Regions from separate parts of the Leisingera sp. F5 genome, predicted to be linked through region 2. Evidence: riboswitches for the same ligand, from Rfam matches in the RefSeq annotation. Region 2 holds a riboswitch; the other holds the start of a gene.
The links. Region 2 has a riboswitch for FMN ahead of A2I95_RS24000 (6,7-dimethyl-8-ribityllumazine synthase). Riboswitches for the same ligand answer to the same signal wherever they lie in the genome.
Positions count from the first base shown of each region.

Region 1: another riboswitch for FMN. It lies ahead of A2I95_RS20920 (6,7-dimethyl-8-ribityllumazine synthase); the one in region 2 lies ahead of A2I95_RS24000 (6,7-dimethyl-8-ribityllumazine synthase).

Region 1 is NZ_LUKH01000042.1:6,459-9,850, forward strand. It holds gene petA (ubiquinol-cytochrome c reductase iron-sulfur subunit) at 1-325, opposite strand, end outside; gene A2I95_RS20910 (glutathione S-transferase) at 537-1,139, opposite strand; gene A2I95_RS20915 (hypothetical protein) at 1,252-1,548, shown strand; FMN riboswitch at 1,599-1,747, shown strand; gene A2I95_RS20920 (6,7-dimethyl-8-ribityllumazine synthase) at 1,884-2,321, shown strand; gene A2I95_RS20925 (ATP-binding cassette domain-containing protein) at 2,318-3,010, opposite strand; gene A2I95_RS20930 (thiamine/thiamine pyrophosphate ABC transporter permease ThiP) at 2,997-3,392, opposite strand, start outside.
Region 2 is NZ_LUKH01000084.1:591-3,982, reverse strand. It holds gene petA (ubiquinol-cytochrome c reductase iron-sulfur subunit) at 1-557, opposite strand, end outside; gene A2I95_RS24010 (glutathione S-transferase) at 768-1,370, opposite strand; gene A2I95_RS24005 (antibiotic biosynthesis monooxygenase) at 1,485-1,781, shown strand; FMN riboswitch at 1,830-1,979, shown strand; gene A2I95_RS24000 (6,7-dimethyl-8-ribityllumazine synthase) at 1,964-2,494, shown strand; gene A2I95_RS23995 (ATP-binding cassette domain-containing protein) at 2,554-3,246, opposite strand; partial or broken gene A2I95_RS23990 (thiamine/thiamine pyrophosphate ABC transporter permease ThiP) at 3,233-3,392, opposite strand, start outside.

The DNA.
Region 1 (3,392 bases), on a different contig from region 2:
CCGCGTCGGTGCCCGGTTTGTTCGGGTTTTCCGACCGCGGGTCGATCAGCTCGGACATCTCCACGGCACGGGCTTCGTCGATCTCTTCCTGGGTGCGGCGGCGGATGAACACCGGCTTACCCAGGAACATGACCGAGATCTGCGTGCCTACTTCCACGCCGCTGACATCGACTAGGATCGAGGACAGAGCTTTCACGTCGGCGGAGGGGTTCATCTGGTTGACCAGGGGCCATACGGCGGCACCCGCGGTCACTGCCCCGGCGCCGGCAGTGGCGTAGTAGAGGAAATCTCTCCGGGTTCCTTCGTGGTCTTCTGCGTGGGACACGAGGTTTTCTCCAATTCCAGCGCCCGTTTAGGGCAAACATGCGCATGCACCGCGATTGCTCGCAGTGACTCAGGCGCGTGTCTAGCGGGGAGAAGGGCATTCGTCCAGCGGTCATAGGCGCGCAGAAAGCCGCAGACGGCAATTCTGTCACTGCTGTGTGACCGTGCCGCACCCATATCGGTGCGGCACCTGTCATTATCAAGAGGCGCTCTCAGCCCGCTGGCGGTTTTGTGGCCTGCATCGAAGGACGCGATTCGAAGCCTGCAAACCATTCCGCCAGCGCCTCGTTGCCCTGGCGCCAGCCCGCATCCGGGTGGCGCAGATCCACATACCCCAGCGCACAGGCCACTGCGATCTGGCCGATGTCCAGCGGCCCCTGCAGATGGCTCATCCAGCGCGCATTCAGCGCGGCACAGCCGCCCAGAACCTTGCTGCGCTGCGCATCCAGCCAGCCATCCCATTGTTTTTCCTCCGGGCGCAGCCGCTTTTCATACGCCATTAGAATCGCCGCATCCATAATGCCGTCGGCAGTGGCCTCCAGCACCTTGCTGTCCCAGCCGCTGCCGTACAGCCTGCCGCCGGCACGGTCGTCCAAATAGGCGCAGATCACCCGGCTGTCATACAGTGCCGGGCCGTCGTTGCGCTCCAGCGCCGGGATCTTGGCCAGCGGGTTGCTGGCCGCCACCTCAGGGCTGGGACTCAGGGGGGTGGTGGTGACATCCAGGATTTCGACATCGTCCAGCTGCCCGGTTTCGTGCAGCAGCACCACAACCTTGCGGGCAAAGGGGGATGCTTGGGAATAGGTGAGCTTCATTGAAAATCCTCCGCTTTCAGGCCGCAGCCTACTGCAAGCTGGCCTGAGGAAAAGGGGCAATCGCCACCTGTGCTATGCTGAACCCGCATAACCAGTCACGGGAGCCCCTCCAATGATCATGCGGATATTCCAGGTTGTCATCCGGCCCGGCAAGGAGGCCGAGTTCAGCAAGTTCTTTCATGAAACCGCGATTCCGCTGATGAAGGGCACAGACGGCATCGTTTCCGTCCTGCCCGGCGCACCCCGCGCGGAAACTCCGCGGGAGTTCAGTTTTGTGATGGTGTGGAAGGATCTGGCGTCGCTCAAAGCCTTCGCGGGCGAGGACTACACCAGCCCGCACATCGACCCGGCTGAGGCCGAACTGGTCGAGTCGCGCATCATTAAACACTATGACCTGGTGGAAACCTGACTCATTGTGAAATTCCCGCTTGCAGGCATCCCTGCTGCTTGGCACAGTCCCGCCGTTCTCAGGGCGGGGCGGAATTCCCCACCGGCGGTAAGCGGGCAAATCCCGTAAGCCCGCGAGCGGCTTCCAAAGTTTGGAAGTGTCAGCAGATCTGGTGCAACTCCAGAGCCGACGGTCACAGTCCGGATGGAAGAGAACGTGCAGAAGGGCGGCGCCAGGCGTGCGCCCGTCTGCTCGTGATCGCCTTGGGTGACGTGTCATGCCGTGCTGGCAGCGAAAAGCGGACACCGGTTTTCGCGGCCGCCAGCACGCCACCAAACTGTAAAGGAGATTACGATATGACACACACCCGCTATGCCTTCATCAAGGCGCAATGGCACGCTGATATTGTTGGCCGGGCACTGGAGGGCTTCCTGCAGCAGATCCCGGCAGAGCAAGTCGACGTCTTCGATGTGCCCGGCGCCTTTGAAATGCCGCTGCTGGCGCAGGAGCTGGCAAAGACCGGGAAATACGCCGCCGTGGCCTGCGCCGCATTAGTGGTGGATGGCGGCATCTACCGGCATGATTTTGTCGCCCAGGCGGTGGTCGACGGGCTGATGCGTGCAGGCATGGATACCGGGGTGCCGGTGCTGTCGGTCTCGCTGACCCCGCATCATTTTCAGGAAACCGATCATCACGTGGCCATCTACCGCGAGCACTTCGTTCAAAAGGGCACCGAAGCCGCCAGTGCCGCGCTGATGATCACGAAAACGCGGGAAACGGCGCTGGCCGCCTAACCCAAGTAGGCCTTCAAGGCAGGCGGCGGATTGTCCAGCAGCTCCGCCGTCTGCTGCGGCGGATGCGCCGTGCCATCCGTCACCAGGACAACCTGATCTGCAATCCGGCGCGCGTCATTCGGATCATGGCTGACCATCAGCACAGTGGCACCGCTTTCCCGCGTCAGTTCCGCCACCAGATCCAGCATCTCCGCCTTCAGCGCAGGGCCAAGCGCTGCAAAGGGTTCGTCCAGCAGCAGAATGCCGCGCCCTTGCACCAGCACCCGCGCCAGCGCCACCCGGCTTTGCTGCCCGCCGGACAGCGCCGCAGGCTTGCGGCCGCCCATGCCACCAAGGCCAACACGATCCAGAGCCGCGTCTGCCCGGCTCCACTCTGATGTGTTCAGCCGCAGGTTGGCACGCAACCCTAAGCCGACGTTCTGCGCCACGGTCAGATGCGGAAACAAGTTGCCGTCCTGAAACAGCATCGCGACTGGCCGCTTGCCCGGCGACTGGCTGGTCAGGTCCGCACCATTCCACAGGATGCGCCCGCGGGTGACAGGCAGGAAGCCGGCCACAGCCTCCACCAGCGTCGATTTCCCGGCACCGGAGGGACCGATCACCGCCACGCAGGCACCGGACGCGATCTCCAGATCCGCCTCGACCGCATAGTCGCCATTCATGATCCGGCAGTTCTCAAGCCTCAGCATGCCAGCGCCCTCCGCGGTCCAAAATCCAGAATGCGCCCATCGACAGCATCAGCAACAGAAGCGCCGCACCCGCCGCTGCCTCCATCCGGTACGCCCCCATCAACCGGTAGATCTGCAAGGGCAATGTTGCGAAATCCGGATCGGCAAACAGCGCGACGACGCCGAGATCGCCCATCGACAACGCAGCCGCCAGCCCGGCGGCAAACCCTGTCTGCGCCCGCATCCGGGGCAAGTAAACCCCACGGACAAAAGCCCAGCCCCGCATGTCCAGCGACAGCGACAGCCGGCCATAGCGCGCCAGCACCTCGCGGGCGCGGGGTACCAGGATCCGCATGGCAAACGGCAGCGCCATCACCGCATTGACCAGCGCCGTCACCGGCAG
Region 2 (3,392 bases):
CCCAGCTTGATGGTGTTGGCGTCGGTGAACTCAGCCACCGGCACATGCAGGTTCTCCGGCGCCGGGCCTTTGCGGATGCGGCCTGCGGTGTCGTAGTGCGACCCGTGGCAGGGGCAGAACCAGCCGTTGAATTCGCCGGCGCCGTCGCCCAGCGGCACACAGCCCAGGTGGGTGCAGACACCCATCATCACCAGCCATTCGCCGGCCTCGTCCATGGTGCGGTTGGCGTCAGCCGCGTCGGTGCCCGGCTTGTTCGGGTTTTCCGACCGCGGGTCGATCAGCTCGGACAGCTCCACGGCACGGGCTTCTTCGATCTCTTCCGGGGTGCGGCGGCGGATGAACACCGGCTTGCCCAGGAACATGACCGAGATTTGCGTGCCAACTTCCACGCCGCTGACATCGACCAGGATCGAGGACAGTGCTTTCACGTCGGCGGAGGGGTTCATCTGGTTGACCAGGGGCCATACGGCGGCACCCGCGGTCACTGCCCCGGCGCCGGCAGTGGCGTAGTAGAGGAAATCTCTCCGGGTTCCTTCGTGGTCTTCTGCGTGGGACACGAGGTTTTCTCCAATTCCAGCGCCCGTTTAGGGCAAACATGCGCATGCACCGCGATTGCTCGCAGTGACTCAGGCGCGTGTCTAGCGGGGAGAAGGGCATTCGTCCAGCGGTCATAGGCGCGCAGAAAGCCGCAGACGGCAATTCTGTCACGACTGTGTGACCGTGCCGCACCCATATCGGTGCGGCACCTGTCATTATCAAGGGCGCTCTCAGCCCGCCGGCGGTTTTGTGGCCTGCATGGAGGGGCGCGATTCGAAGCCCGCAAACCACTCCGCCAGCGCCTCGTTGCCCTGGCGCCAGCCCGCATCCGGGTGGCGCAGATCGAAATATCCCAGCGCACAGGCCACCGCGATCTGGCCAATATCAAGCGGCCCCAGCAGATGGCTCATCCAGCGCGCATTCAGCGCGGCACAGCCGCCCAGGACCTTGCTGCGCTGCGCATCCAGCCAGCCATCCCATTGTTTTTCCTCAGGTCGCAGACGTTTTTCATAAGCCATCAAGATCGCCGCATCCATAATACCGTCGGCGGTGGCTTCCAGAACCTTACTGTCCCAACCGCCGCCATACAGCATGCCGCCTGCGCGGTCGTCCAGATAGGCGCAGATCACCCGGCTGTCATAAAGCGCCGGGCCGTCATTGCGCTCAAGCGCCGGGATTTTGGCCAGCGGGTTGCTGGCTTTCACCTCTGCACTGGGGCTGAGGGGCGTTGTGGTCACATTCAGGATTTCAACATCCTCAATCTGCCCGGTCTCATGCAGCAGCACCAAAACCTTGCGGGCAAAGGGCGACGCCGGTGAATATGTAAGCTTCATGGAAAATCCTCCGCTGTTTTGCAGCAGCCTACTGCATGCCCTGCCAAGGGAAAGGGGCAATCAGCACACTGTGCTATACTGGTCCGGCTCAGCCAATGTCAGGAGGACCCTCAAATGATCATGCGGATATTCCAGGTTGTCATCCGACCGGGCAAGGAGGCGGATTTCAGCAAGTTCTTCCATGAGACCGCCATTCCGCTAATGAAAGGCACCGATGGCATCGTTACTGTCCTGCCAGGCGCGCCGCGCGCCGAAAGCCCGCGGGAGTTCAGCTTTGTGATGGTGTGGAAGGATCTGGCGTCGCTCAAGGCCTTTGCGGGCGAGGACTACACCAGTCCGCACATCGACCCGGCTGAGGCCGAACTGGTCGAGTCGCGCAGCATCAAACACTATGACTTGGTCGAGGTTTGATGCCGCGCGTTTAACGCTTGCAGAATGCCGCACGGATTGGCACGTTCGACCTGTTCTCAGGGCGGGGCGGAATTCCCCACCGGCGGTAAGCGGGCATTGCCCCGTAAGCCCGCGAGCGGCTTCCGGAACCGGAAGTGTCCAGCAGATCTGGTGCGATTCCAGAGCCGACGGTTACAGTCCGGATGAAAGAGAGCGTTCGCCAGGGCCGCTTAGGGCGGTGCCTGTTGTTCGTTATCGCCTTGGGTGACGTGTCAAAGCGCAAGGAGATAACAATGACACACACCCGCTATGCCTTTATCAAGGCGCAATGGCATGCCGATATCGTCGATCGAGCGCTTGATGGGTTTCTGGATCTCGTCTCCAGCTCTCAAGTCGACGTCTTTGATGTTCCCGGTGCTTTTGAAATGCCGCTGATGGCGCAGGAGCTGGCAAAAAGCGGCAAATACGCAGCTATTGCCTGTGCCGCATTTGTCGTCGACGGCGGCATTTACCGGCACGATTTCGTTGCCCAGGCTGTTGTGGACGGGCTGATGCGTGTGAGCCTTGAGACAGGCGTGCCCGTGCTTTCGGTATCCTTGACACCGCACCAGTATCAGGAGACCGAACACCACAATACAATCTACCGCGACCATTTCGAAGAAAAAGGCCGCGAAGCAGCGCAAGCCGCCTTGATGATCACCAAGTCACGCGCGCAGGCCTTGGCAAACGCCTGAACCTAGCCCCTGCATTTGCCAGCGCGCAGGTGCAGGCCCTCTTGTATCTCAGGCATTATTTACCCCAGATAAGCCTTCAAAGCAGGCGGCGGATTGTCCAGCAAGTCCGCCGTCGCTTGCGGCGGATGCGCCTTGCCGTCCGCCACAAGCACCACTTGGTCCGCAATCCGGCGCGCGTCGTTCGGATCATGACTGACCATCAGCACCGTGGCGCCGCTTTCGCGCGCCAGCTCTGCCACAAGATCCAGCATCTCAGCCTTCAGCGCCGGGCCAAGTGCCGCAAAAGGTTCATCCAGCAGCAGGATGTCGCGGCCCTGTACCAGTACCCGCGCCAGGGCCACCCGGCTTTGCTGCCCGCCGGACAGAGCCGCAGGTTTCCGCCCCCCCATGCCGCCAAGACCAACCCGGATCAGCGCTGCGTCAATCTTTTGCCACTCCGTCTGATTGAGCCGCAGGTTCGCATGCAACCCCAAGCCAACGTTCTGCGCCACGGTCAGATGCGGAAACAGGTTGCCGTCCTGAAACAGCATGGCGACCGGCCGCTTGCCCGGCGGCCTGCCGGTCAGGTCTGAGCCGTTCCAAGAGACGCGCCCACGGGTAACTGGCAGGAAACCGGCCACTGCCTCCACCAGCGTGGACTTACCGGCACCCGATGGACCAATCACCGCGACGCAGGCACCCCGCACAATCTCAAGATCCGCCTCCACCACATAGCCGCCGTTCATGATCCGGCAATTCTCAAGCCTCAGCATGCCAGCGCCCTCCGCGGTCCAAAATCCAAAACGCACCCATCGACAGCATCAGCAGGAGCAGTGCAGCACCCGCTGCGGCCTCCATCCGGTATGCCCCCATCAGCCGGTAAATCTGCAAGGGCAGCGTTGCGAAATCCGGATCGGCA